3 regions of the Sphingomonas sp. CFBP 13603 genome follow, and region 2 is predicted to be linked to each of the others. Evidence: predicted binding sites of a transcription regulator. Region 2 holds the regulator's gene; each other region holds the start of a gene.
The links. Region 2 encodes LexA, which represses DNA repair genes until DNA is damaged. Its sites were predicted from a motif close to GTTCCNCNCTTGTTCT; they were not measured.

Region 1 (9,889 bases), on a different contig from region 2:
GGTCGCGAACCGCGGATCGTCGCGCATCTCGGGCAAGCCCATAGCGTCGCAGAACCGCCGGAACTGCCCGTCGTTGCCGACCGCCAGAATGAACCACCCATCGGCACACGGAAACACCGCATACGGACACACGTTCATATGCGCATTCCCCACCCGCGTCGGCGACACGCCGCTCGCAAACCAGTTCATCGCCTGGTTCGCCAGCACCCCGGTCATCGTGTCGAGCAGCGCCATGTCGATCTGCTGACCCCGGCCGGTGCGCTCGCGCATCGCCAACGCCGCCTGGATCGCGATCACGGAATATAGCCCGGTCATGATGTCGGCGAACGCGACGCCAATCTTCTGCGGCGCGCCGTCCGGCTCGCCGGTCAGGTCCATGATCCCGCTCATCCCCTGGACGATGAAGTCGTAGCCCGCGCGGGGGGCGTAAGGGCCGTCCTGTCCGAACCCCGTGATCGAGCAATAGACGACACGCGGATTGATCGCCGCAAGCGTGGCGTAGTCGAGCCCGTATTTGGCGAGCCCGCCGACCTTGAAGTTCTCGATCACGACATCGGCATCGGCGATCAGGTCGCGGACGATCGCTTGGCCTTCCTTAGTGGTAAAGTCGGCGACGACCGACCGCTTCCCACGGTTGGCGGCATGGAAATACGCAGCGTCACGGCTGCCGTCAGGGTTGTCGATAAACGGCGGCCCCCAGGTTCGCGTGTCGTCACCGGCCGGGCTCTCGACCTTGACGACGTCGGCACCGAGATCGGCAAGAACCTGTCCCGCCCAAGGACCCGCAAGGATCCGGGCGAGTTCGACCACCTTCAAACCGGCGAGGGGCGTGTCCTTCACCTATGTTCTCCCGCGAAGGCGGGAGCCCAGACTGGGTCCCCGCCTTCGCGGGGAAACAAACTGCCTAATTCGATCAAAACGCAGCGATACCCGTGATCGCCCGCCCGAGGATCAGGGCATGCACGTCATGCGCACCCTCATACGTGTTGACCGTCTCCAGGTTCATCAAATGACGCATCACCTGATACTCGCCAGAAATCCCATTCCCGCCATGCATGTCGCGAGACATCCGCGCAATATCGAGCGCCTTGCCGACGTTGTTGCGCTTCACGATCGAGACCATCTCAGGCGCGAATCGGCCCTCGTCCATCAGCCGCCCGACGCGCAACGACGCCTGCAGCCCGAGCGCGATCTCGGTCTCCATGTCCGCCAGCTTCTTTTGGAACAGCTGCCGCCCCGCGAGCGGCGTCCCGAACTGGTTCCGGTCCAGCCCGTATTGCCGCGCTGCATGGAAACAGAACTCCGCCGCACCTAGCGCACCCCAGGAAATTCCGTACCGCGCGCGATTGAGGCAGCCGAACGGCCCCTTCAACCCCTGCACGTCGGGCAGCAGCGCGTCATCGCCGACCTCGACCTCGTCCATCATCACCATCCCGGTGATCGACGCGCGCAACGACAGCTTGCCCTCGATCTTGGGCGTCTCCAGCCCCTTCATCCCGCGTTCCAGGATGAACCCGCGGATGCCCCCGCCATGCTCGTCGGACTTCGCCCAGATCACGAACACATCCGCAATCGGCGAGTTCGAGATCCACGTCTTCGCGCCCGAGATCACATAGCCGTTGGCCGTCTTCTTCGCGCGCGTCGTCATCCCGCCGGGATCCGACCCCGCATCCGGCTCGGTCAGCCCGAAGCAGCCGATCCATTCGCCGGTCGCGAGCTTGGGCAGGTATTTGCGCTTCTGCTCCTCGGACCCGAACGCGTTGATCGGGTACATCACGAGGCTCGACTGCACCGACATCATCGAGCGATAGCCCGAGTCGATCCGCTCTACCTCGCGCGCGACGAGGCCGTAGGCGACATAGGACGCGCCGACGCCGCCATATTCCTCGGGGATCGTCGGCCCAAGCAGCCCTAGCGCGCCCATCTCGCGGAAAATCGCGGGATCGGTATGCTCGTGCTGGAACGCGTCGATGATCCGGGGCGCGAGCTTGTCGTCGGCATAGGCCTTCGCGCTGTCGCGGATCATCCGCTCGTCCTCGCTCAACTGATCGTCGAGCAGGAACGGATCCGCCCAGTCGAACTTGCCCATCCCGGCCATATGAATCTCCTTCGTTGACCGCCGACTTCGTGGTTCGGCCAGCGAAAGTCCACCCCTGACGAGACGTTTACGCGTCGATCAGCGTCAGTACCGCGATCGTCACATGCTCGCGGTCGCCGATCGACTCGATGCGGTCGACCACCAGATCGGCGACGATATGCCCGCGCATCGCAAACTCCGCTTCGGGCAACGCGTCGATCCAGTCTCGAAGACCGGGTACGGGCGTCGCCGCGATCGTCAGCCGGTGCAGCGTGCCGACGAAGGTCGCGCTCGCCCACGGCGTGCACGCGATCGACTCGACGTGCATCGTCAGGCCTGCCGCCCCCGCATGGCCGCGAAGCGCGCGGATCAACAGCGTGCCCGCATCGGGGCCGCGGATCGCGTCCATCCTCACGCGCCGTGCCGTTCTATGAAGGTTTCGATCCGCGCCACCATCGGCGCGCGCGGCTGGCGACCGAGTCGGAGATCGTGGACCAACCGCGGATCCCCGACCGCCAACCGGCCGAATTTCGACGTCGGCATGCCGGTCTGCCGCAGATATCGGTCGATCTTGATGAGAACGGACATGGTCGCTCCTTCCTGTTCTGGTCCCGAGTCCCTGGCCGAGTCCTTGCCTGTGTTCTCGATCTGTTCCGGCAAATCCTACTTGTCTAGGAACATTCCTACGCTACGGTTCGGGCGTGGCTATAACCGTGTCAAATCCCGATCCAAGAACCGCGCTGGCAACGCTGGCCGCGGCGCGCGGCGACAGTCTGGCGGCGCTGTCGGCGATGCTGGGGCGCAACGCGGCGTATCTCCAGCAATATGTCCGGCGCGGATCGCCGCGGGTGCTCGGCGAACGCGACCGCCGATTGCTGTCGGACTATCTGGGTGTGAGCGAGGCAACGCTGGGCGCACCCGCCGACCGGCCGGCAGGGTTCCGCATCCGCAAGCTCGACGTCGCGGCGTCGGCGGGGCCGGGCGCGCTGGTCGACGGCGAGATCGTGCTTGGCACCGACATGCTCGACCCCGGCCTCGCGCGAAAACTCGGGCTAAGGGACGGGCAGGCGGCGATCATCCGCGTGCGCGGCAATTCGATGGAGCCGGGCCTGTTCGACGGTGATCACATCGTGGTCGACACGGCCGACCGTACGCCGCGCGCAAAGGGAGGTGTGTATGTCATCCGGATCGACGACGCGGTGATGGTGAAGCGCGTTGCCCTGGTACGCGGTGCGCTAGTGGCGACGAGCGATAATCCGGACGCGGCGGTTGTGCCTAGCGGAGCGATCGCCGTCATTGGCCGCGTGGTCTGGCAAATGCGCGAGCCGCGATAGCAGGCTGGCGTTCAATGCTTGAATCCTCCCCCGCAAGGGGGAGGTGTCGCCGAAGGTGACGGAGGGGGAGGACACGGAACGATGGTCATCGTTCGCCTCCCCCTCCGTCAGGCAAGTGCCTGCCACCTCCCCCTGGCGGGGGAGGATCGACGTGCCATTGATCCGCCGTTTACCGCCCCTGCAACTTGCTCAGGATAGTCATCGACTGTTCCGAGCCCGACTGCGGGACGATTTCGCCCGTGCGGTCGATGATCGCGTCCCAGTGCGCCGCGACACCCTCGACCGACAGGTCGTCGCCGGTCAGCAACTTGCCCTGCGTCAGCGTGACGTACGCCGCCTGGAACACGCCGGCGCCGGCACCGACGATCATGTTGGTCGGGGAATCCTCCGAGACGAGGAAGACTGCCGCTGGCGCGACCTTGTCGGGGGAGAAGGCCTTGAACGCTTCCTCGGGGAAGATGTCCTGCGTCATCCGCGTGCCCGCGGTGGGCGCGATCGTGTTGACCTTGATGTTGTTCTTCGCGCCCTCGATTGCGAGCGTCTTGGTCAGGCCGGCAAGACCCAGCTTGGCGGCGCCGTAGTTCGCCTGCCCGAAGTTGCCGTAGAGACCGGTCGACGACGCGGTCATCAGGATGCGGCCGTAATTCTGCGCGCGCATCGTGTCCCAGACCGCCTTGGTGGCGTTGGCCGAGCCATTCAGGTGGACGTCGACGACGAACTTGAAGTCGGCAGGCTCCATCTTGGCGAAGCTCTTGTCGCGCAACACGCCGGCGTTGTTGATGAGGATGTGGACGCCGCCCCATTTCTCGGAGGCGCGGGCGACCATCTCGACCATCTGGTCGTAGTCGGTGACGCTGCCGCCGTTCGATATCGCCTCGCCGCCGGCCGCTTCGATTTCCTCGACGACTTTCAGCGCGGCGTCGGAATGGCCGGTGCCGTCGCGTGATGCACCCAGATCGTTGACCACGACCTTCGCGCCGCGGCGGGCGAGTTCGAGCGCGTATTCACGACCCAGGCCACCGCCTGCGCCGGTGACGATCGCGACCCGATCTTCAAAGCTGATAGATTCATAGTTCTCAGACATGGAAAAGGCGCCCCTCTCTTATAGTTGGAGCGCCTTTCCTAGAACGTAAAGCCAGCTAGGCAAGCGGCAGGATCACCCGCCGCTTGCCGCCGGACTTACTTGCCGCCGCGGTTGCGGCAGCCGTCCTTGACCGTCTTCGAGCACACCGGATACTCGGCGGGTGCTGGCGTCGGCGGGGTCACGGTCGGCTGGCCGAACGTCACGCCACCGGCGGGTGCTGGCGGTGCCATCGGTGCGGCGGGTGCTGCTGCCGGATCGGCAGGAGCGGCCATCGCAGGATCGGCAGGCGCTGCGGGATCGGCCGGTGCCGCCTGGTCCGCGGGCGCGGTCTGCGCGGCGGGGTCTGCCGGCGGCGTCGTCTGGGCGATCACGGGCGACGCGAGAAGAGCGGCGGCAGCGAAGAGAATGGACTTCATACGAATCTCCTAAATGGGTGCACCATTTTGGTAGCGCGACGTCTGAACGCACTAAGTCGTGCTTGGGTCCTTCGTTTCGCATCCGATTCCATTCGCCCCACCGCGGGACAGTCTCGTTATCCGCCCGTATCGAGCGAATAGCCCGCCGAACGAACGGTGCGGATGATGTCCGGTCGCTCACCGACATTGATGGCTTTCCGCAGTCGCCGGATGTGCACGTCGACCGTCCGGCTCTCGATATCGCTGTCATGCCCCCACACCGCATCGAGCAGGCGTTCGCGCGAGAACACCCAGCCCGGATGCTCGAGGAAATGCTTCAGCAGCCGGAACTCGGTCGGTCCGAGCGACACGACTTCACCCGAGCGGCGGACCTTGTGCCCGACGGTGTCCATCTCGATGTCGGCATAGCTGAGCGCTTCGCCTGCAAGGGCAGGGCGGACGCGGCGCAATACCGCCCCGACGCGCGCGACGAGTTCGCGCGGCGAGAACGGCTTGGTCACGTAATCGTCGGCACCGGTTTCGAGGCCCCGCACGCGATCCTCCTCCTCACCACGCGCGGTCAGCATGATGATCGGCACGTTCTGCGTCTCGGGTGCGCGGCGCAGGCGACGACACACCTCGATCCCCGAAAGCCCCTCGACCATCCAGTCGAGCAGGACGATGTCGGGCACCTTCTCCTTGGCGAGCAGCAGCGCTTCCTCGCCATCGGGGGTATGCGCGATCTCGAAATCCTCGCGCTTGAAATGCCAGACCAGCAATTCGGCGAGGGCGGCGTCGTCCTCGACCAGCAGCATCTTCGCGCGTGCCATTATGCCTGCTCCTTCTTTATGCCGCGTTCGCGATCGACCATCTGCGTGCCGGTCGCGGCGAAATAGACCATCTCGGCGACGTTGGTGGCGTGGTCGCCGATCCGCTCGAGGTTCTTCGCGACGAACAGCAGATGCGCGACCTGGCTGATCGTCTTGGGGTTCTCGACCATGTAGGTCACCAGCGTGCGAAAAATGCTGTCGTAGAAATCGTCGAGCGCATTGTCGCTCTCGACCACCCGCACCGCTTCTTCCGCATCACGCGCGGCGAACGCGTCGAGCACGTCGTGGACCATCTCGCTCGCCATCCGGCCCATCGCGGGCAGGATCGAGATCGGCTCGATCCGGTGCTCGCTCTCGATCATCGGCACGCGCTTGGCGATGTTCTTGGCGTAGTCGCCGATCCGCTCGACCACGCCCGCGATCTTCAGCGCGGCGACCACCTCGCGAAGATCGACCGCCATCGGCGCGCGCAGGGCGATGATCCGCACCGCGAGCCGCTCGACCTCCGCCTCGATGACGTCGATCTGCTTGTCGGCGACGCGGACCTGCTCGGCGAGCGCGAGGTCGTTGCGTTGCAGCGCCTGCATCGCCTTGTCGATAGCGTCCTCGGCGAGCCCGCCCATCTGCGAGATCAACCCGCGGAGCTCGCCGATGTCGTTGTCGAAGGCCTTGACCGTATGCGTGTTCATGGTCGTTTCCCGACTCAGCCGTAACGGCCGGTGATGTAATCCTTGGTCCGCTCTTCGCGGGGATTGGTGAAGATGTCCGAGGTGTTGCCGTATTCGACCAGCGTGCCGAGGTGGAAGAACGCGGTCTTCTGGCTGACGCGCGCCGCCTGCTGCATGTTGTGCGTGACGATCACCATCGCGTAGCGGCCGCGCAGTTCGTGGATCAGCTCCTCGATCTTGGCGGTCGCGATCGGATCGAGTGCCGAGCACGGTTCGTCCATCAGGATGACCTCGGGATCGACCGCGATCGCACGCGCGATGCACAGCCGCTGCTGCTGGCCGCCCGATAGCGCAGTACCGCTGTCCGAGAGGCGATCCTTGACCTCGTCCCACAGGCCCGCACGGCGCAGGGACTTCTCGACGATCCGGTCGAGGTCCGCCTTCGCGCCGGCCAGCCCATGGATGCGCGGGCCGTAGGCGACGTTCTCGTAGATCGATTTCGGGAACGGGTTGGGCTTCTGGAACACCATGCCGACGCGGGCGCGGAGCTGCACCACGTCCATGTCGGGCGAATAGATGTCCTGGCCGTCGAGCTTGATCTCGCCGGTGACGCGCGCGCTGGCAACGGTGTCGTTCATGCGGTTGAGCGTGCGCAGGAAGGTCGACTTGCCGCAGCCCGACGGGCCGATGAACGCGACCACCTCGTCCTGGTCGACGTCGATCGAGACGTCGTTGATCGCGATCTTGCTGCCGTAGGCGACGGAGACGTTGCGCGCCGTCATCTTGAGGATGGGGGGCTTAGAATGTTTTGGCATCACCAGCGGGTCTCGAATCGGTTGCGGAGGTAGATCGCGACGCCGTTCATCGCGAGCAGGAACACGAGCAGGACGATGATCGCGGCGGAGGTCTTCTCGACGAAGCCGCGGCTGACCTGATCGGACCACAGGAAGATCTGGACGGGCAGCACGGTCGCGGGGTCGCTTAGCCCGGACGGTGGGGCTGCAATGAACGCGCGCATGCCGATCATCAGCAGCGGCGCGGTCTCGCCGAGCGCACGCGCCATGCCGATGATGGTGCCGGTGAGGATGCCGGGCAGCGCGAGCGGCAGGACGTGGTGGAAGACGACCTGCACCGGCGACGCGCCGATCCCGAGCGCGGCATCGCGGATCGATGGGGGGACGGCCTTGATCGCGTTGCGCCCGGCGATGACGATGACGGGCATCGTCATCAGCGCGAGCGTCAGGCCGCCCACTATAGGTGCCGAGCGGGGCATGCCGAACGTGCCGAGGAACACGGCCAACCCGAGCAGGCCGAAGATGATCGAAGGGACCGCCGCGAGGTTGTTGATCGACACCTCGATCAGGTCGGTCCAGCGGTTTTTCGGCGCATATTCCTCGAGGTACAGCGCCGACAGCACGCCGATCGGGAACGCCAGCAACAGCGTGACGATCATCGTCAGCAGCGAGCCCTTGAACGCCCCCCAGATCCCGACGCGCGTCGCATCGGTCGAGTCCGCCGAGGTGAGGAAGCCCGCGTTGAACCCACGGGTCAGCGCGCCGCTCGCCTTCAGCCGCGCGACGATCGCTTCGGCATCGCGCGTGCCGTTGCCCTTGGCGGCGACGTCGATCGGGCTGGAGACGGGGACTTCGAACACGCTCTTGCGCTGCAGCAGCGACGGGTCGGCCTTGATCGCATCGCGGACCACCGCCCAGGCGCCGTCGGACAGCAGGTCGGTGCCGTCCTTGCCGAACGCCTTGGTCGCGGCGAGGTCGACGGTGCCTTCCAGCCCTGCGCCGGCGAGTGCGAGATCGGCGCCGCGACCGACGAGGCGGGCGGGCTCGATCGGCAGCTTGGCAGCGGCGAGATCGACCGGGAGCGACACGCGCGTCTCCACGAACCCGCTCGCGCCCTGCATCACCATCGTGATCAGCAGATAGGCGAGGAACGCGGCGGACAGCCACACCGCGGCGAGCCCGGCGAAGCGGAAGCGGCGTTCGGATGCGTAGCGGCGGCGGATGCGCGATTGCATCGCCTGCGTCGCCCAGTCGGTCGGCACGCGGCGCACCGGTTCGGCATTGGTCACCGGAAGTTGGGGCACGAGCGTGTCACTCATAGGCTTCACGGTACCGTTTGACGACGCGCAGCGCGACGATGTTGAGAAGGAGCGTGACCACGAACAGCGTCAGGCCGAGCGCGAATGCGGCAAGCGTCTTGGGGCTGTCGAACTCGGCCTCGCCGGTCAGCAGGTCGACGATCTGTTTGGTGACCGTGGTGGTGCTGGCGAACGGGTTGAGCGTCAGCGTGGCGACGCCGGACGCGGCCATCACGACGATCATCGTCTCGCCAATCGCCCGCGAAACGGCGAGCAACACGCCCCCGACCACACCGGGCAGGGCTGCGGGGAGCAGCACGCGGCGAATCGTCTCGGACGAGGTCGCGCCCATCGCGAGGCTCCCGTCGCGCATCGACGAGGGCACCGCTGCGATCGAATCGTCCGCCATCGACGACACGAACGGGATGATCATGATGCCCATCACGAGGCCGGCGGCCAGCGCGCTTTCCGACGACGCCCAGCTGATCCCGACTGATACGGCAAGGTCACGCACCGCCGGCGCGACGGTCAGCGCGGCGAAATAACCGTAGACGACGGTCGGCACGCCCGCGAGCACCTCGAGGATCGGCTTCATCCACTTGCGCGTGTTCGGCGCGGCATATTGCGTGAGGTAGATCGCGCTCATCAACCCGAACGGAATGGCGACGATCATCGCGATCACCGCGCCGATGAAGAACGTTCCCCAGAACAACGGCACCGCGCCGAGCGACGCGCCCGGATCGCGTGCGTCGATGACCTGCGGGCTCCAGTGCGTGCCGAACAGGAAGTCGGTGATCGGCACTACGTGAAAGAACCGCGCGGACTCGTACAGCAGCGACGCGACGATGCCGACCGTGGTCAGGATCGCGATCAGCGACGCACCGAGCAGCATCAGCATAACGACCCGCTCGACCTGCGTCCGTGCACCGAACCCGGGCTTCACGCGGGTGAAGGCGAACGCACCGCCGGCGAAGGCGAGCAGCAACGCGGCGGCGGTGGCGATCCAGTCGTAGCGCGATTGTGCCGCGGCGTAGGAGGGGGCGAGCGTGCGGGCGAGCCCGTGGAACGCGCCGAAGCTGCGACCTTCCGCGAGGCTACGCGCTTCGGACAGGATCGAGGCGCGGTCGAAGCCGGGCGGGGGGAGCTGGATCGCGGCTGGCGTGGCGAGCACGGCATCGGTGACGAGCGCGGGTGCGGTCATCGACCAGACGACGAGGAAGACGAGCGGCGGGATCGCGGTCCACAACGCGACGTACCAGCCGTGATGCGACGGCAGCGAGCTGAACCGCACGGTGCTGCCGGCGCGGAAGCGCGTGGCGCGGACGCGCGCGGTCAGCCAGCCGATGAGGCCTAGGCCGAGGACGAGGAAGAGGAGGGCTATGGGGGACATCAGGCGTGCCCTCCTAGAG
Region 2 (9,889 bases):
CGGCGACGCAGCCCCCTCGGGCTTCCGGCTAGGCGAAGGCCGAGGCCTGACCTTCTCCTCGGGCGGCGGTGGCGGAGGCGGCGCCGCATCGAACACCTTCAACGCATCGGTCACCGCCGCCGGCATCGGCACCACCAGCCCGTTGAGCAGCGCATAGCCAAGCACCCCCGGCAACAGGACAGCACCCACCGCCGCCCCGATCCTGTCTTTCGCCCGAGGGTGATTGCGTGTCATCATGCTGATCTGGTGTCTCTTTCCGACAAACAAAGCCCCGCATCGGATGAACCCGCGCTGGCCAACGGTCGAGGAACGCTATCGAGGACCCATCCGCACTCGGCAGTCACCGCCGGAGAAGCCCGCGACCAAATCAAAACACCACCCCGGCGAAGGCCGGGGCCCAGTTGGGAAGGCCACAGTATTAGAGGGCAACCGTTCCGCCCAACCCTTGTTTCCCCGCGAAGGCGGGGACCCAGACTGGGCTCCCGCCTTCGCGGGAAAACAAGGAGGTGGCAGCGACGTTCGATCTAACGCAGTCAAGTCAGTCACAAAGACCGCCCTGCCGTCGCACTCCCGGCAACGACACCTGTCCTACACACCAAACCCATGGCAAAGCACGGAACCTACCCCCACGCCCCGCGCTTCCCCATACAACACCCCAAAAGCGCCAACCGCCAAAACGCTCCCAGCGTCTACACTTCCTATACTTCACTTTCCCAAACCGCCCGAAAACAGAGTCTTACGCATGACCCTAGTCCCCGTCGCCGAAGCCCAGTCCCGCCTCTTCGCCATGGCCCCCCGCGTCGGCAGCGAAACCGTGGCCTTGCGCGAAGCCGCCGGCCGCTGGGCCGCCGAGGACATCCTCGCCCGCCGCACGCAACCCGCCGCCGACCTGTCCGCCATGGACGGCTACGCGATCCGCTTCGAAGACCTCCCCGGCCCCTGGAAAGTCATCGGCGAAAGCGCCGCCGGCCGCCCCTTCACCGGCAAGGTCGGCCCAAGAGAAGCCACCCGCATCTTCACCGGCGCCGCAATGCCCGAAGGCGCCGACACGGTCATGGTCCAGGAAGAAGCCGAACGCGACGGCGCAACCCTGATCCTAGCCGGCGAAGGCCCCCCGACGCTCGGCCGCAACACCCGGCGCAAGGGCCTCGACTTCTCGACCGGCACCCGCCTCATCGCCGCCGGCGACCGCCTCAGCCCCGCGCGCATCGCCGTCGCCGCGACTGGCGGCCACGGCAGCCTCACCGTCAACCGCCGCGTCCGCGTCGCCGTCGCCGCCACCGGCGACGAACTCGTCCCCCCCGGCTCGATCACCGACGGCGTCGCGCTCCCCGAATCGAACGGCATCATGCTCGCCGCGATGCTCGCCGACATGCCCGTCGACATCATCGATCTCGGCATCCTGCCCGACAATCTCGAGATCCTCCGCGAGGCCTTCGCCAGCGTTCAGGCAGACCTGCTCGTCACCACCGGCGGCGCATCGGTAGGCGACCACGACCTCGTTCGCCCCGCGATCGAAGCCGCCGGCGGCACCATCGACTTCTGGCGGATCGCGCTGCGCCCGGGCAAGCCGATGATGGCCGGCCGGATCGGCGAGATGATGGTGCTCGGTCTCCCCGGCAACCCGGTCTCCGCGTTCGTCACCGCGACGTTGTTCGTCAAACCCGTCGTCGCGCACATGGCCGGCGCACGCGACCCGCTCCCCCAGTCGACCCACGCCCTCCTCGGCGAAGACCTCCCCGCCAACAACGCCCGCACCGACTATCTCCGCGCCGAACTGCGCGACGGCAAAGCCTATGCCTCGACGATCCAGGACAGTTCGATGCTCCTGACACTGGCCCGCTCGACCTGCCTCATCGTCCGCCCCGGCAACGCGCCCGTAGCAAAGACAGGCGAATCGGCGGAAATCCTCGTGATCGGGTGAAGCGAGCGCTTGACGGCGTTAATTATGTTCCATAGAAGTTCCCAGTCTGTTCCGGACGGAGAACCGCCATGCTCACGCGCAAGCAGCACGAACTCGTCTGCTTCATCAACGATCGCCTCAATGATACCGGCGTCTCGCCGTCGTTCGAGGAGATGAAGGACGCACTCGACCTCAAGTCGAAGTCGGGCGTCCACCGTCTGATCAGCGCGCTCGAGGAGCGCAACTTCATCCGCCGCCTGCCGAACCGCGCGCGCGCGCTCGAAGTGCTGCGCATGCCCGAGCGTCCGGAAAAGAAGACGCCGTCCAAGCCGTCGAACGTCAAGGCAGCCCCCGCGGCCGCAACGCCGCAGCCGGCCAACGACGTCATCGAGATTCCCCTCCACGGCCGCATCGCCGCCGGCGTCCCGATCGAAGCGTTCGAGGGCAGCACGATGCTAGCCGTCCCCGCTGCGTTGTTAGGGACCGGCGAACACTATGCCTTGGAAGTCTCGGGCGACTCGATGGTCGAGGCCGGTATCCTGGACGGCGACTACGCCCTGATACGCCGCACCGAAACGGCGCGAGACGGCGAGATCGTCGTGGCCCTGATCGAAGACAGCGAAGCCACCCTAAAATACTTCCGCCGCGAAGGCGCCATGGTCCGCCTCGACCCGGCAAACCGAGCCTACGACCCCCAACGCTACGCCCCCGCCCAAGTCCGCGTGCAGGGCAAACTCTCCGGCATCCTCCGCCGCTACGACTGAGTTGCCGAGACCGGCCTGCGTTATCGCGACGCAGCCCGGTCTCGGTTTTGGGTTGCTAAGGAAGCGACAGCCAAGCCGGGAAGCCAAGTCGCTCTTTCCTACCGGCAGCAGCGACCGGGCCTCTTCGGCAAACTAAGCGATGTGCTTGGAGCGGTCGAAAAAGTGGCCAGTTCTTCGACACGCCCAAGCAAACACCGCCAATCATTCGGAAGACCCTCTCACGCTCCGATCCATAAGCGCGACCTCGACTCGAACCCTCAATCTCTGCGCCTCTGCGCGAACATATCGCCGCCAATCCCTCGCACAGCCGAAGAATTGGTTCGCGCGGAGACGCGGAGGTGTTTCGCTTAGGGAGAACGAAACCATTCCAAACGTCTTTCGCAAGTAAGACAGATAGTCGCCAGTCCGATTCATCCTGCCGTACAAGAACCTTCTCCGCGTCTCCGCGTCTCCGCGTGAACCAATTCTTTGCACCAAGATCGCATGCAACGACGGGTGATTGTGTTCGCGCGGAGGCGCAAAGGCGCGAAGATGTGGTGTTTAGATTTGCGACTACCTGCCTTCGCAGACCACCGAAATACCGACGTCGGCTTATCGTTCATGGAGGTGTGAAGGTGTCCCGAATCGCATCACCTTCGCGCCTTTGCGCCTTCGCGTGAACATTTCTACTTTTGACGGCCTCGGCTGGCGCGAAACGACGACGTAGCACCGTGAAACCGGCCATGTCGCGGCCCGAACAAATGCGCGGTGCGTTCGAGGAGAGGCGGATCGCGCCAGGGGTGGCGATCGCCTGCGTTCAGGATGGTCACGACCGTCCCGCGCCCCAAGGTCAACGCGACGCCGCCCGTTCGACGGAGTATGCGGCGATCCAGTTTCAGCCACCGTGGCACACAGCGTTTCGGCAAGCCCCGTTCGCTGACGACGACATCGGCGCTGCGACAGGCGGCAAGGAACTCGGCAATCGGGACCATATAGGCGCTGCGCGTCGCGAGGACCCGCCACATCCGTCCCCGTGCGGCGATATCGGTGACGCATAGATCGCGGCTGCACCGCGCATCGGGTTGGTCCGCCAGCAGCAGCGGCTCGCCATCCACCCCGCCGTTCTCTGCCAGCATGTCGCGCGTATAGTCGCCGGCCCGATCGCGCAGCATCGCGAGCCCCGCCGCCGTCCGCACCGCGACATGACGCCCGTCGCCGGTCACGAGAACATCCGGCGCCGGCGTCGTCAGCGCCCAGACCGCGCCGATCGTCAGCGGTACCAGCCCGAGCCGCCGCCACTGCGTTCGCCACAAGGCAATCCAAATCCCCCCAACGATCATCAACGCAAACGCCGCCGTCGGCATCGCTGGCAGGGAGCGCACCGATCCGGGTGCGCTAGCAACGATATGCGCGAGCCACAGCAGCGCATCGAGTGATCGCTGGACCAGCCACCAGATCGGCGCGCCAAGCCCGCCGGCATCAAGCAGCAACGCCAGCGCTTCCAGCGGCATAACGACGAAGGTCGTCAGGGGGATCGCGATGATGTTGGCGAACGCGCCGTAGAGCCCGGCCTTGTGGAAATGATATACCGCGATCGGCATGAGCGCGAACTCGACGAGCAGGCCGGTGAGCAACAGCGATGCTATGCCGCGAGCGAGGCGGCGCGGTCTGCCTTCCTCATGCGGGCCGAAGAACGCGCGAATGGCTGGATGCTCGTGCAGCGCCATGATCGCGGTGATTGCCGCGAACGAGAGTTGGAAGCTCGGCCCCGCCGCCGACTCGGGCAGCACGAGCATGACGCACGCTGCCCCCGCCGCGACGAGACGTAAGGTCATCGCCTCGCGCCCCATCGCCAGCGCCGCCAGCACGAGCAGCGCGGCCACACACGACCGGATCGTCGGAACCTGGCTTCCGGTCAGCAACGTATAGGCGATCGCCGCCGCCGCTCCAGCCAGCGCAGCGATCAGAGGCAAGCGCGCGTGCAGTGCTAACCAAGGACTCAGCGCCAGCAGCCGCAACACGATCAACATCGTCGCCGCCACCGCCGCCGTAATATGCAACCCGCTCACCGACAGCAGATGCGCGAGCCCGGCGCGACGCATCGCCTCCGAATCCTCTTCGCTGATCGCACCGACGTCGCCAGTTGCGAGCGCTGCGGCGATCCCGCCTGCGCTGCCATCCAATCGTGAAACGATATGGCGCGAGAGCGCAACGCGGACGCCGGCACCCGACTCGCTCGGCGTTGTCACAGCGACCGGTGCGAAGCCCCGGCCTGTCGCTCCGATCCCGCCGAACCAAGCAACTCGCGCGAAATCGTAGGCGCCCGGAACCGCGGGCAGCGGCGGCGGCATCAGCCGCGCCCGTAGATGCACGACCGCTCCCGTTCCCAGCAGCTTCGGCGCATCCGCTTCCGCCAGATTGACGCGGACACGGTATGGCAGGGCGACCGGTTGCCCGTCGGCCTCCACTCCCTTCCCGATCGGCAGCAGCGTCAGCCGGACCAGCTTGCGTGCAACCAGCGGTTCGATCGCCTCCACCTTGGCCGAGAAACTCGCGATCGTCGGTCCGCCCAACACCGGCCGGGCCACCGACTCTGATCGAGCCCAAATAAGCCCGAGCCCCAGCGCGACCGTCAGCAACCCGATCGCCAGCGACCGCGCGGCACGCCCGCCCTGCCCCACCGCCAGACACGACAGCCCACCGGCGGCCAACACCAATATCGCCAAGCACCACGCCGCCGGGTCCGGCAACGCGAACCACAACGCGATCCCCGCACCCAGCATCACCGGCAACCACAACACCAGTTGGTCGCGCTCCGCCTCGAGCCAGCGTTCCACGGCAAGCCCGACGACAGCCCCCCATCGCGGCACGCCCATTTGTCGCCGCCAAGGACGCATGCTAGGGGCGGCGACGGCTGTCATGGCCATCGTTTCTCCATCGTTTCATCAGTCTGGGAGCACCCGCGGTTGGGCGCAATATCTGATACGGGCACCGCCAATTCGGCCGCACCCGTGGTTACCCGTTTCGCTCCGTCGCCGACGGGGTTCCTGCATCTTGGCGGCGCGCGCACCGCGCTGTTCAATTGGCTGTTCGCAAAAGCAAACGGGGGTAAATTCCTGCTGCGGATCGAGGATACCGACCGGGTCCGTTCGACCCAGCCGGCGATCGACGCGATCATTGACGGAATGCGCTGGCTCGGGCTCGACTGGGACGGCGACGTCGTCATGCAGTTCGCGGGTGCCGAACGCCACGCGCAGGTCGCGCACGAAATGGTCGCGAAGGGCCATGCGTATCGCTGCTACATGACCAACGACGAGATCGCCGCGATGCGCGCCGAGGCACAGGCTGCGAAGAAGCCGCTTCGCATCCGCAGCCCGTGGCGCGATCGCCCCGAGAGCGAAGCGCCGAACCTGCCCCACGTCGTCCGCCTGCGCGCGCCGCAGGAAGGTGCCGTCACGATCGAGGACCGCGTCCAAGGCGCCGTCACGGTCAAGAACGAAGAGATCGACGACCTCGTCCTACTCCGCTCGGACGGTACGCCGACCTACATGCTCGCGGTCGTCGTCGACGATCACGACATGGGCGTCACGCACGTCATCCGCGGCGACGATCATCTCAACAACGCGTTCCGCCAGTTGCCGATCTACCGCGCGATGGGCTGGCCCGAGCCGATCTACGCGCACATCCCGCTGATCCACGGCCCCGATGGCGCCAAGCTGTCGAAGCGTCACGGCGCAGTCGGCATCGAAGCGTACCGCGACGAGATGGGTATCCTGCCCGAGGCGTTCGACAATTACCTGCTCCGGCTTGGCTGGGGCCACGGCGACGACGAGATCATCAGCCGCGAGCAGGCGGTCGAGTGGTTCGACCTGTCGGGCGTCGGCAAGTCGCCGTCACGCTTCGACCTGAAGAAGCTCGAGAACCTCAATGGCCATTACATCCGCGAAGCCGACGACGCGCGCCTTGCGCAACTCGCGGCGGATCGTCTCGGCCACGATCTGCCGACCGGCGGACTGGACCTGCTCACGCGCGCGATGCCGGTCCTCAAGCCCCGTGCCGCGAACCTGAACGAGCTGGCCGAGGGATCGAATTTCCTGTTCAGCCAGCGCCCATTGGCAATGGATGACGCCGCAGCGAGCCTTTTGCAAGGTGAAGCGAGTGTCATTTTGGCGAACGCGCATGCCGAACTTGACGCGCTCGCCGAGTGGGATACGGAGGCGCTCGAAGGCGCGGTACGGCGCGTGGCCGAAGCGCGGGGCGTCAAGCTCGGCCAGGTCGCACAGCCGCTTCGCGCCGCGCTAACGGGACGCAAGACGTCGCCGGGGATCTTCGACGTGCTCGACCTGCTCGGGCGCGACGAGAGCCTGGGACGGATCGCCGACCGGATGGCTAGCTGATAAGATTTCGAGGAAGGATACAAGCATGAGCGAGACCGCAACCCTCAAGGTCGACGGCAAGGATTTCCAGTATCCGGTGATGTCCGGTACGGTCGGACCCGATGTCATCGATATCCGCAAGCTGTACGCGCAGACGGACAATTTCACCTATGATCCGGGCTTCACCTCGACGGCGTCGTGCCAGTCGAAGCTGACCTACATCGATGGTGACGCGGGCACGCTGCTGCACCGCGGCTACACGATCGGCGAGCTGGCCGAACAGTCGAACTTCATGGAAGTCGCCTATCTGCTTCTCAACGGCGAACTGCCGAGCGAAGACGAGCTGGCGAACTTTTCGAACACGATCACGCGCCACACGATGGTGCACGAGCAGCTCGCGCAGTTCTTCCGTGGCTTCCGCCGCGACGCGCATCCGATGGCGATCCTGTGCGGTGTCGTCGGCGCGCTGTCGGCGTTCTATCACGATTCGACCGACATCCACGATCCGGCACAGCGCGTCATCGCGTCGCACCGCCTGATCGCCAAGATGCCGACGATTGCCGCGATGGCGTACAAGTACAGCGTCGGTCAGCCGTTCGTCTATCCGGACAACACGCTGAGCTACACCGGCAACTTCCTGAAGATGACGTTCGGCGTCCCCGCCGAGAAGTACGTCGTGAACCCGATTGTCGAAAAGGCGATGGACCGCATCTTCATCCTCCACGCCGATCACGAGCAGAACGCGTCGACCTCGACCGTCCGTCTCGCCGGGTCGTCGGGCGCCAACCCGTTCGCCTGCATCGCAGCCGGCATCGCCTGCCTGTGGGGCCCAGCACACGGCGGCGCCAACGAAGCCGCGCTCAACATGCTGCATGAGATCGGCACCGTCGACCGGATCCCCGAATACATCGCCCGCGCCAAGGACAAGAACGATCCGTTCCGCCTGATGGGCTTCGGCCACCGCGTCTACAAGAACTACGATCCGCGCGCGGCCGTCATGCAGACGACGGTCAAGGAAGTGCTCGGCGAGCTGGGCGTCACCGACCCCGTGTTCGACGTCGCGATCGAGCTCGAGCGTCTCGCGCTGAGCGATCCGTACTTCATCGAGAAGAAGCTGTTCCCGAACGTCGATTTCTATTCGGGCGTGATCCTGTCGGCGATCGGCTTCCCGACCTCGATGTTCACCGTTCTCTTTGCGCTTGCCCGCACCGTCGGCTGGGTCGCGCAGTGGAACGAGATGATCACCGATCCCGACCAGAAGATCGGCCGTCCGCGCCAGCTCTACAGCGGTCCGACCGCGCGTGATTACGTCCCGATGGCGTCACGCTGATGAAGACGCTCCGGCCGATCCTGATGGTCATCGGCGTGCTCTGCGCGCTGATGGGTCTGCTCTGGATCGGTCAGGGGCTCGGATACGTCCACTGGCCGCAGTCGAGCTTCATGCTCGATCAGCGGCCTTGGGCGGATCGCGGCGCATTCCTCGCCGCGTTCGGCCTCGCGCTGATTCTAGTGGCGCGCCGGATCCGCCGGTAACGTCAGCACGAACCGCGCACCTTCACCGGGAGCGCTTTCGATCATGAGATCGCCCTGCATCGCCCGCGCCAAGCGCCGTGCTATGTACAGGCCAAGCCCGTTGCCGCCGGCCTCCGACGGATCGACCCGCTCGAACTTCTCGAAAATCCGGATCTGATCCTCGGGCGCGACGCCCTTGCCCTGATCCGCGACGACGACGATCGCTTGCGTCTCGGACCGCTCCACCGACACCGTGACATGCGACCCCGCGGGCGAATAGCGCACCGCATTGCCGACCAGATTGACGAGGATCTGCAGCACACGCCGGAAATCACCGAGTGCCGGCACGCGTGCGTCCATCGCCGGCCGCACGATCGTCACCTCGGCATTGCTCGCGCGTACAGTCAGCAGACCGGCGGCGCGACGGGCGACGTCGGCGAGGTCGATCGGCTCGGGTGCCAGCGCGAAGTCCGGACGCTCGACCGCCTGGAGATCGACGAGGTCATCGACCAGTTCGAGCAGATGCCGCCCCGCGCTGGCGATATCCGCAGCGTAGTCGGCATAATCATGCTGCACCGGGCCATCGGCCTGCGCGTTGATGCTGTCGGCGTTGGCGACGATCCGCGCGAGCGGGATCCGCAACGCCTTGTCGAGCCCACTCGTGAAGGTCGGCGACAGCGTTGCGGTTGCCATTGCCGTTTCAACGGACGGCGCGACGTCCTCGACGACCATCCGCGCGACGCCGACGAACCCGGCGAAATCGCCCGAAGCATCGTGACGCACGTTCGCGGTCAGCGTTACCGCACGTCCCGAGCTCCGTAACCTCGCCGGTTGCGCCGCCATCGCGCGTCGCCGGGCGAGCGAATCGAGGATCGGCAACGTCCCGTCCGTGCCAGCATCGAGCGCAAACATCGCGGTCAGCGGCTGGCCCAGCAGCGCGAAGGCGTCGAAACCGTGCTTCGGCCCCGCATCGAGCGTCACGAACGTCAGCCGCAGCGCCGAATCGGTCTCCCATCGCCAGTCGGTATCGCTGCCTAGGAAATCATTCTGCGCGTCGGGTGCAGTCCGGGTCGGACGCCACGCCGCGATCTCGCGCCAGCCGCTGACCGTCAGCCGCACATTCTCGCCGTCCGGTTGCGCACGCACCCAGAGGTCGACGTCGGCCTCGTCATCCGCGACCACCACGCCGCGCGACACGACGATCCCGAGCCGCCGCGCCAGCCGCGCGATCGTCGCGAGTTGCGGCACCGCCAGCGGCGCGCCGCGCATCCCGCCCGCGCGCTGGTTGAGTGCGATCAGCGCCGGATCCGCGAACGACAGCGAACCGTCGGGTGCGACGATCGCATGCGCAATCG
Region 3 (9,889 bases), on a different contig from region 2:
GGTGGTAGGCCCAGCCAAGCGAGTCGGTAATCGAGGCGTTGGTCGGGTCGATCCGGCTGGCGCGTTCTAACAGCTTGATCGAGGCGGGGATGTCGTCGCCGTGCTCGACTTGCGCGAAGCCGAGATAGTTGAGTGCGAGCGGTTGCGCGGGGCCGCGGGCGACGGCTTTTTCCAGTGCGTCGCGTGCTTCGGGCCAGCGGCCGGCCTGGTCGAGCGCGCCGCCATATTGCAGCCAGTTGCCCCAGCTGCCGCCCTTCGCGCCGTCGGCGGCGATGATGCGCTGGTACCAGGTCGCGGCTTCGGCGGGGTTACCGGTGGTCAGCAGGAGGTCGGCATAGCGTTGCCAGTCGGCGGGCTCAGACCCCTTCTGGTCGACGCGGTTCTTGGCGGCGGCGAGCGCTTCGCCGTTGCGGTCGGCGGTGGCGAGGATGTCGATGCGTTCGGCGGCGGCGGCCGGGGCGGAGGGGCTCTTGGCGTCGACGCCGTCGAGCACGACGAGCGCGCGGTCGACCAGCTTGTTGCGGGCGAGCGCATCGGCGAGGAGAACGCGCGCGGCGTCGTAGCTGGGGTCGGCGCGCAGCGCGGCCTGGGTTAGCGCAATCGACAACGGCGAGGGTTCGCCTGCGCTGAGGTCGCTGGCGAGGCGGGCGAGCAGGCGCGAGACGCCGATCGTGAGCGGTTGCTTGCGCGGTGCGGCGGCGATCAGCGCGCGCGTTTCCGTGGCGAAGCGGTTGGCGACGGGGTCCTTCGCTGCGGTCGCCAGAGACGGTTCGGGATCGCGGCCTTCCGCATGCGCTACCCAGGCGTAGAGCGAGGGGGCGAGGACAACGAGGAGGCCGCTCGACAACGTGGCGATCGCAGCGCTGGCGGCCTTCGCGTCGTTGCGGCGTGCGGCGTCGGCGAGCGGGATCAGCGCGGCATCCGCGGGGGCGACGCCAGCCTTGTTCAGCACTGCGACGGCGCGGGTAGCGAGCGGCACGTCGCCGGCCTCCAGCGCCTCGCGATAGGCGCGGATCGCGACGACGGGATCGTCGGGCGATGCCGCCAGCACCTTGGCGTAGCTGGCCGCTGCGAGGTCCGGCTGGGCGGCGGCGTCGGCGACGCGGGCCTTGAGATAGGCGGAGAGATCAGCCTGCGCAGCCGTGGCGGGCGCCGCCACGGCAAGACCTAGGGCTAAAAACAGACGCTTACATGTTGGGATAATTGGGGCCTCCGCCGCCCTCGGGTACGACCCAGTTGATGTTCTGGGTGGGGTCCTTGATGTCGCAGGTCTTGCAGTGGACGCAGTTCTGCGCGTTGATGACGAACTTCGGATCGGCCGTGTCCTCGCCGACGACTTCGTAAACGCCGGCCGGGCAATAGCGTTGCGCAGGCTCGTCGTACATCGGCAGGTTGTATTCGATCGGCACGCTCGCGTCCTTGAGCGTCAGGTGGACCGGCTGGTCCTCCTCGTGGTTGGTGTTCGAAATGAATACCGACGACAGGCGGTCGAAGGTCAGGACACCGTCGGCCTTGGGATAGACGATCGGTTTGACCAGGTCCTTGCGCCACAGGCTCTCGTTGTCGGGATGGTGGTGCATCGTGAAGGGCATCTTGATCCCCAGATGCTCCGCCCACATCGTGATGCCGGCGAGGCCCGAGCCGACGAGGTCGCCGAACTTCTTGACCAGCGGCACGACGTTGCGGACGACCGACAGCTCCTTCTTGACCCACGACTTATCGAACGCTTCGGGATAGGCGGCGAGTTCGTCATGGCCGCGCTGCGAGACGATCGCCTCGACCGCGGCCTCGGCGGCCATCATGCCGGACTTCATCGCGGTATGCGTGCCCTTGATCCGCGGCACGTTGAGGAAGCCGGCGCTGTCGCCGATCAATGCCGCACCGGGCATGACGAGCTTGGGGATCGACTGGAGCCCGCCATCGCTGATCGCGCGCGCGCCGTAACTGACTCGCTTGGCGCCCTTGAGCAGCGCGGCGATCTCGGGATGCGTCTTCCAGCGCTGCATCTCGCTGAACGGTGAGAGGTACGGGTTGGTGTAGTTCAGCCATGTGACGAAGCCGATCGAGACCTGGCCGTTCGCCTGGTGATAGATCCAGCCACCGCCGTTCGAGCCGTCCGTTTCGGACAGCGGCCACCCCTGCGTGTGGATGACGCGGCCGGGGACGTGGAGTTCGGGATCGATGTCCCACAGCTCCTTGATGCCGAGGCCGTAGACCTGCGGATCGCTGTCCTTGTCGAGCGCGAACTTAGCGATCAGTTGTTTGGTCAGGTGCCCGCGGCAACCTTCGGAGAAGAAGGTGTATTTGGCATGTAATTCGAGGCCGGGGGTGTAGTCGCCCTTGTGCGTGCCGTCGCGCGCGACGCCCATGTCGCCAGTCGCGACGCCCTTGACCGAGCCGTCGTCGTTGAACAGGATTTCGGCGGCGGCGAAGCCCGGGAAGATCTCGACGCCGAGCTCTTCCGCCTTGCCCGCGAGCCAGCGGCACAGGTTGCCGAGCGAGCCGGTATAGGTGCCCTTGTTGTGCATGAACGAGGGCGTGACGAAGTGCGGCATCTCGCTCTTCTTCGTCTTGGTCAGGATCCAGTGATGGTTCTCGGTCACCGGCACCTCGGCGAGCGGGCAGCCATCCTCGCGCCAGTTGGGCAGGAGTTCGTCGAGGCTCTTGGGATCGATGACCGCGCCCGACAGGATGTGCGCGCCGACTTCCGAGCCCTTTTCGAGCACGCAGACGCTAATCTCGGCGTCCTTCTCCGCGGCCAGCTGTTTCAGGCGGATCGCTGCCGAGAGACCGGCCGGGCCAGCGCCGACGATCACCACGTCGTACGGCATCGATTCACGTGTCGTCATCATCGTCTCCCGGGGGATGTCCCCTATTGCCATAGCTTTGCGCCCCACCCTTCGTTCGGGCTCGGGCCGGCACCGTATTGTCCAATATGGCGATTGCGCGAGTTGACCGCCACGTCAACCGTGCAGCATAGGTTACCCTGTGGGGGCGGATCAAACCATCGACTGGCGAAACACAGCGGCGAGTGCGCTCGACTGGTGGCACGAGGCTGGCGTCGACACGCTGGTCGACGACGTTCCACGCGACTGGTCCGCGGCACCCGAGCCGCTTGTCGTGCCCTCCGCTGCGCCTGCTGCACCCGTCGTCGCACCGTCCGCGATGCCGACTTTGCTGGCCGATTTCCTCACCTGGCGGAGCGGCGCGGAAGTTCCCGAAGCAGACTGGAGCGGGGTTTCGCTCGCTGCCGTAGGTCCGGCTGACGCTACGGTCATGGTGCTTGTCGATTGCCCTGACCGGGACGACGGTGATGCGGGGGCGTTGCTGAGTGGCGCATCCGGCCGGTTGCTCGACAAGATGCTCGGTGCGATCGGGCTGACGCGCGACGAAGTGCATCTCGCGGCGGTCTGCGCGAAGCGGCCGACGGCGGGGCGGATCCAGAGCGAGGTCGAGGCGCGGCTGTCGGAAATCGCCAAGCATCACATCGGGTTGGTCGCGCCCAAGCGGCTGCTCCTGCTGGGCAATGCGGCGAGCCGTGCGATCCTCGGGACGGAATTACAGGCGGCGCGCGGGCGTTTACACGAGTTTAACCATAAGACCGGAGAAACGGGGTCCGGTTCGGCGTCTGGCGAAACGTCCAGCGAGACCGGCGTGGTCGCGAGCTTTCACCCGCGGTTTCTGATCGAGAAGCCCGCGGCCAAGGCCGAGGCCTGGAAGGATTTGCAGATGCTGATGCGCGGACTGACGTCGCAAGAGGGTGTGAGATGATTCGGACTCTAGCTATCGTTCTGGGGCTCAGCGCCCTCCCCTTTCCAGCACTCGCGGCGACTGTCGCTGGCGAGCCTGCTGGCGACGCGCGGCTCGGCACGACGCAACTCATCGGCGCACCGACGATCGAGCAGATCCCCGACCAGCTCGATGCCAGCCAGCGCGAGGCCTACAGGACCGTGTTCGCCGCGATCCGCGACGGCAAGTGGACCGACGCGCAGATCGGGCTCGACACGATGAAGCCCGGCCCGCTGCACGCGATCGCGCGCGCCGAGATGTATACGGCGAAGGGCTCGCCCCGCGTCGAGATGGAGCCGCTGGTCGCGCTGCTCAACGAAGCGCCCGAACTGCCCGAAGCCGCGCAGATTTCGCGCCTTGCAACGACGCGCGGCGCGGTCGGTTTGCCGCCCCTGCCCGTAGCGCAGCGGTTGATCTGGCAGGACGGCGCCCCGCGTCGCGTCCGCGCCAAGAGCCTGCAGGGCGACATGATCGCCGCCGATCTCGCGATGAAGATGCAGCCCTACGTCAAGGCGGACATGGGCCGCGAGGCACAGTCGCTGCTCGAAAGCACGCCGGGGCTTACCCCCGAGGCGCTGACCGAGTGGCAGCAGAAGATCGCGTGGATCTACTTTCTTCAGGGCGACGATGTGAACGCGCGCGTGATGGCGGCGAAGGCACAGGACGGCGTCGGCGACTGGGCCGTCCAGGGCCGCTGGGTCGGCGCATTGTCGGCGTGGCGGCAGAATGACTGCGCGAATGCCGAGACAGGGTTCGAGGGCGTCGCAGCACGCGCCGGCGACGTCGATCTGCGCGCGGCGGCTTTGTACTGGGCGTCGCGCGCGGACATGGTGTGCTCGCGCCCCGACAAGATCGAGGGCCGGCTGAAGGCGGCGGCACAGTTCGGCGAGAGCTTCTACGGCCAGCTTGCCCGCCAGCAGCTTGCGATGAAGGACAAGGGCACGTCCGTGGGCGGACTGGTTGCGAGCGATTGGAAGGTCGTGGGCAAGCGTCCGAACGTCCGTGTCGCAGCGGCACTGGTCGAGGTCGGCGAGACCGACCTGGCCGATACCGTGATCCGCCAGCAGGCGAAGATCGGCGATCCGCGCGAGTTCGCCAACCTGGTCCGCGTGGCGGAAGCGCTGAGCCTGCCGGCGACGACCGTCTGGCTCGCGCACAATTGCCCGCAGGGGGTCACGTCGACCGCCGAGGCGCGCTATCCGACGCCGAACTGGACGCCCGACAGCGGCTGGCACATCGACAAGGCGCTGGTCTACGCACACACGCTCGAGGAATCGCGGTTCCGTAACACCGTGAAGAGCCCGGCCGGCGCGTATGGCCTGATGCAGATCATGCCCGCCGCCGCGACCGATTTCGCCCGCGAGCGTGGCACCTCGATAGACGTGAAGGCGCTAACCAAGCCGAGCACCAACATGGATGTCGGCCAGCGCCATCTCGAGCGGCTGCGCGACATGGCGGGCGTCACCGGTGGGCTGCTGCCCAAGGTGATCGCGGCGTATAATGCGGGTCCGCGCCCGGTCGGCGACTGGAACGCGATCGTCCACGATAACGGCGATCCGCTGATGTATATCGAGAGCATCCCGTATTGGGAGACGCGCGGATACGTCACCACCGTGCTGCGCAATTACTGGATGTACGAGGCGCAGGGCGGCAAGAAGGCATCGACCAGCCGCAACGCGCTGGCGCAAGGCATGTGGCCGCGCTTCCCCGGCCTGCCGGGGGCGACCGCGGTGCGGATGGCGGCCAAGCCGTACACGCAATATCGGGCCAGCACGGCGCCCTTGAATGCCACCGTCGCGGTGAATGCCAGCGTCGGACCGCAGTCCACCACTGTCACGCGCGCGGACTGAGTTTCATGCCGATCGATGAAAGCCGGACGTTCCTGCCGGTCCGAATTGCCGTGCTGACCGTGTCGGACACACGGGGCCTTGCCGAAGATCGCTCCGGCGATACGCTGGTCGCGCGGCTGACCGAGGCGGGTCATGTACTCGCCGATCGCCGGATCGAGAAGGACGACGTCGAGACGATCGTCTCGCGCCTGCACGCCTGGATCGGCGATCCCGAGGTCGACTGCATCATCACCACCGGCGGCACCGGCGTGACCGGGCGCGACGTGACTCCCGAAGCGGTGGAGCAGGTCGCCGAGAAGATGATCCCCGGCTTCGGCGAGCTCTTCCGGATGCTCAGCTACCAGACGATCGGCACCTCGACGGTTCAGTCGCGTGCGTGCGCCTGCGTGTCGCACGGCACCTATATCTTCGCGCTGCCGGGCTCGACCGGCGCGGTGAAAGACGGCTGGGACGGCATCCTTCGCGACCAGCTCGACAGCCGCCACCGCCCCTGCAACTTCGTCGAGTTGATGCCGCGGCTGCTGGAGCGCTAACCGGGGGCCCCGTTCGCTGAATTAGCGATCGGGTGAGCGATCTCGGACCATTTTCTCGCGGTTATCACCATTAGATAGTGCGGCGTACCAAGTGGAGAATCCGCTTTCGGCCGGTGGCCCATCAACAAGTTTTCAGCATCCTCAATGACTTACGACAAGTGATGCACTGTATTATATAACTGGCACGCCAGATGCATTGATCGAGATGTCGCCCCACCAGGCGCCTCGTACCAACCATCACAAGGATGCTGCCATGACCTCGATCTTCCTGAAGAGCCTCGTCGCCGTCGCCGTTCTGGCCACGGGCGTTCCAGCTCTCGCTGCACCGCAGGATTCGATCCAGAAGACGGTGCTCAAATACGATGCCAAGACGCAGAAATACTGCTTGAACGATCCCGCCGTGACCGGCTCGCGGATCGGTCAGAAGACCTGCAAGACCAGCGCGGAATGGTCGGCAGCCGGTCTGAACATGCCCAAGACGATGGCTCTGGCGCAGAAGTGACGCGTGATGGTTCGGTCGGGCGATCTCGCGATCGTCGCGACCGGACCGCGGCCGCCTTACGCCAGCGCGGAGCCGCCCCTCGCAGTATGGATGAGATCGACGAGCTGCTTGTTGATCGACGCACCGTGAAGATGAAGATGAACCGCGTCATACCCCTCGCGGCGCAACCGCTGGCGTAGCGCGTTCACCGACTCGCATTCGCCCGATCGCGCCAACTCGAATGCCCGTTCCACCGTGGTGATCTGTTCCGTCATGTGCCTGCCCTACGCGCTATCGCGGCAGGCGGCGAGTATTCTTTCGCACCGGCGCCAAGCCTTTACAAACCTGCGTTTATTTAACTAGATATGGATCAAGGCTCGACGGGTTCGCCAGCGCCACCGCATCAACTATGTTCTTCTTTTGTTCATAGATCGCGTGTATCGTCGTGCGATGAAGACCGCCCGACCGGTTCGCGGAGCAACGCGCAACGACGAAAGCCGTCGCTTCAACCTGCCGCAGACCGAGGCGGACGGCGACTGGCTCGACATGCGCGAAGGCATCGACGGGATCGCGCCGAAGCTGCGGACGACGGTGACGGTCGAGACGCCGCGGACGATCATCAGCCGCAGCGCCTCGCCCGACGTACCGTTCGACCGCTCGATCAATCCCTATCGAGGATGCGAACACGGCTGCATCTACTGTTTCGCGCGGCCGAGTCATGCGTTTCACGACCTGTCGCCCGGGCTCGATTTCGAAAGCAAGCTGTTCGCCAAGCCCTCGGCAGCCGCGCTGTTGCGGGCGGAATTGAGCAAGCCGGGCTACGTCGTCGCGCCGATGGCGCTGGGTACGAACACCGACCCGTACCAGCCGATCGAGACCGACTGGCGGATCACCCGCGGCATCATCGAAGTGCTTAGAGAGACCGATCATCCGCTGACGATCACGACCAAGTCGGACCGCGTGGTGCGCGATCTGGACCTGCTGGCGCCGATGGCTGCGAAGGGCTTGGCGGCGGTGGCGATGTCGATCACTTCGCTCGATCCGAAGGTGGCGTCGACCGTCGAGCCGCGTGCGCCGCATCCCGAGCGGCGGCTGGCGGCGGTACGCAAGCTCGCGGACGCAGGCGTACCCGTGTACGTGTCGATCGCGCCGGTCATCCCGGCGATCACCGATCACGAGATCGAGCATCTGATCGCGCGTGCGGCGGAGGCTGGTGCCAGCCGGGCGTTCTTCATTCCGGTACGGCTGCCGCATGAGGTCGCACCGCTGTTCCGTGCGTGGCTAGACGAGCATTTCCCCGATCGCGCGGGCAAGGTGATGGCGACGATCGCCTCGCTGCGAGGTGGCAAAGATAACGATCCGAACTTCTTCACGCGGATGAAGGGGCAAGGACCATGGGCCGACCTGCTGGGTACGCGGTTCCGGATCGCCTGCGCCAAATACGGGCTGAACCAGGAGCGGATCGCGCTGCGCAACGACCTGTTCCGCGCGCCGACGGGCCCCCAGGGAGAGTTGTTTTGACCGATCGTCCGGTGTCGCGGCCGTGCGGATAGCGGCGTTCCAGCGCTTGCGGGTCGAGGACGACGCCGCCGCCGTCGTCGCGCGGGTCGTCGACGACCTGACGCGAGCGGACATGCGCATCGACCTTGCGGTGTTCCCCGAATGTCATCTGCTGGGGCACAGTTATGATCCGGCGACGATCGCCGCGCGGGCCATCGATGTCGAGGACGACCGATGGCGCGCGATCCTCGCTGCACTCGCACCGGTCGCGACAACGGTGATCCTCGGCAGTTTCGAGCGCCGCGCGGACGGCGTGACGAACAGCGCCTTCGTGATCGAACGCGGTCGCGTCGTGGGCCGCTCTGCGAAGCGGCATCCGAACGAACCGGGCGTGGTCGCGGGGCGCGCAAGCCCGGTCTTCGAACGGGACGGCGTGCGGTACGGCATCAACATCTGCAACGACGCCAACCATCCCGACGCAGCACGAAGTTTGGCCGACCAGGGCGCGGCGGTGATCTGCTATCCCCTCGACAACATGCTGCCGCCCGATACCGCGGCACGCTGGCGATCGCGCAGCGCCGAGAACTTACGCGCACGCGCCGTGCAGACGGGGTGCTGGATCGTGTCCGCCGACGTGACGGGATCGCAAGGGGCATTGCTGAGCCACGGCTGCACCATGATCGTCCGTCCCGACGGGACGATCGCGGCACGCGTCCCGGAAGGGATCGAGGGGGTAGCGCTCTGCGATGTTTCGTAGCGCTGGTGGCGATCGTCTTAGCGAACCCGTCATCGCAGGCATGTGACTCTGACCCGGATCGAGCCCGGAATGACGGGTAGACCAGTCTATGCGAAGCCAACCAAGAGGCGCTCCGACACGGGGACGGAACCAGGGTTTTATGCCCCCCCGAAGCAGTGGCTGGCGCTTGCCGGACGGAGGGGGAGGTCGGTGACCAATGATCGTTCCGTGCCCTCCCCCTCCGTCACCTTCGGCGCCGCCTCCCCCTGGCGGGGGAGGATCGTCAGTCCGATGATCGGGCCCGTCGATCCTTCGATGCATCGACGCCCTCACCAGTCATACTCACGACCGTCCGGTTCCAGAGCAACACGCGTCCCGGCACGTAACTCTGGATCCTGGGTCGAGCCCAGGATGACGGCCGAGACTCAGTAGGCACGGCCGATCAGGATGCGTTCGACCGCAGGTTCGCCAGTGAAGATGCACGCGCCGTCGTCACACCCCGTCTGCCCCATCGGTGCGTTGCGGATCGTGAGCTTGAGCGCCTTCAACCGCTCGACGACCTTGTCGAGTGCCGCCCCCGTCGGCTTGGACCAGCGGACGTCGACCCAGCCGGGGTTCTTCACGCCGTCGGCGAAATGCGCTTCCACCGCCGCGAAGTCGTTGGCGGGGACGATGTTGCCCTTCACGCGGTTCATCGATTCGACGTGGAGCGTCGCCTGGATGTCGTGCAGCATCCCCGAGACGTCGCCGACGAACGCGTCGCGCGGCGTTGCGACGCTGTCGAGCTTGCCGTCCTCGCGGTACAGGCGATCGCGGCGGATCACGGTGACGTTGCCGCCCGCCATGTCGCGGCCGCCGACCTCGATCACGATCGGTGCACCCTTCTTGACCCAGCCCCAGCGCTTGGTGGCAGCCTTGGCGGGTTTCAGGTCGAGCAGCGCGCGGACCGGTTCGCCGAGCGCGGACTGCTTAGCGAGTTCAGCCTGGAGCGACTTGCAAT

Region 1: a site for LexA is predicted at 2,717-2,732, ahead of IFR23_RS04490 (S24 family peptidase). Genes of this name have one in related genera too.
Region 3: a site for LexA is predicted at 7,065-7,080, ahead of IFR23_RS04360 (PA0069 family radical SAM protein). Genes of this name have one in related genera too.

What each region holds. Positions count from the first base shown of each region.
Region 1 covers NZ_JADBIA010000002.1:343,118-353,006, reverse strand. The annotation lists gene IFR23_RS04510 (CoA transferase) at 1-840, opposite strand, end outside; gene IFR23_RS04505 (acyl-CoA dehydrogenase) at 914-2,098, opposite strand; gene IFR23_RS04500 (hypothetical protein) at 2,166-2,486, opposite strand; gene IFR23_RS04495 (hypothetical protein) at 2,489-2,665, opposite strand; gene IFR23_RS04490 (S24 family peptidase) at 2,779-3,411, shown strand; gene IFR23_RS04485 (SDR family NAD(P)-dependent oxidoreductase) at 3,581-4,495, opposite strand; gene IFR23_RS04480 (hypothetical protein) at 4,591-4,911, opposite strand; gene phoB (phosphate regulon transcriptional regulator PhoB) at 5,028-5,720, opposite strand; gene phoU (phosphate signaling complex protein PhoU) at 5,720-6,409, opposite strand; gene pstB (phosphate ABC transporter ATP-binding protein PstB) at 6,424-7,203, opposite strand; gene pstA (phosphate ABC transporter permease PstA) at 7,203-8,501, opposite strand; gene pstC (phosphate ABC transporter permease subunit PstC) at 8,494-9,870, opposite strand.
Region 2 covers NZ_JADBIA010000005.1:131,376-141,264, reverse strand. The annotation lists gene IFR23_RS10365 (energy transducer TonB) at 1-189, opposite strand, end outside; gene IFR23_RS10360 (molybdopterin molybdotransferase MoeA) at 743-1,924, shown strand; gene lexA (transcriptional repressor LexA) at 1,993-2,667, shown strand; gene IFR23_RS10350 (ComEC/Rec2 family competence protein) at 3,333-5,522, opposite strand; gene gltX (glutamate--tRNA ligase) at 5,613-7,043, shown strand; gene IFR23_RS10340 (citrate synthase) at 7,069-8,352, shown strand; gene IFR23_RS10335 (hypothetical protein) at 8,352-8,555, shown strand; gene IFR23_RS10330 (sensor histidine kinase) at 8,529-9,889, opposite strand, start outside.
Region 3 covers NZ_JADBIA010000002.1:315,049-324,937, forward strand. The annotation lists gene IFR23_RS20515 (tetratricopeptide repeat protein) at 1-1,159, opposite strand, end outside; gene IFR23_RS04330 (electron transfer flavoprotein-ubiquinone oxidoreductase) at 1,188-2,849, opposite strand; gene IFR23_RS04335 (uracil-DNA glycosylase) at 2,989-3,771, shown strand; gene IFR23_RS04340 (lytic transglycosylase domain-containing protein) at 3,768-5,639, shown strand; gene moaB (molybdenum cofactor biosynthesis protein B) at 5,645-6,172, shown strand; gene IFR23_RS04350 (hypothetical protein) at 6,426-6,674, shown strand; gene IFR23_RS04355 (hypothetical protein) at 6,731-6,928, opposite strand; gene IFR23_RS04360 (PA0069 family radical SAM protein) at 7,104-8,174, shown strand; gene IFR23_RS04365 (nitrilase-related carbon-nitrogen hydrolase) at 8,197-8,910, shown strand; gene IFR23_RS04370 (aminoacyl--tRNA ligase-related protein) at 9,315-9,889, opposite strand, start outside.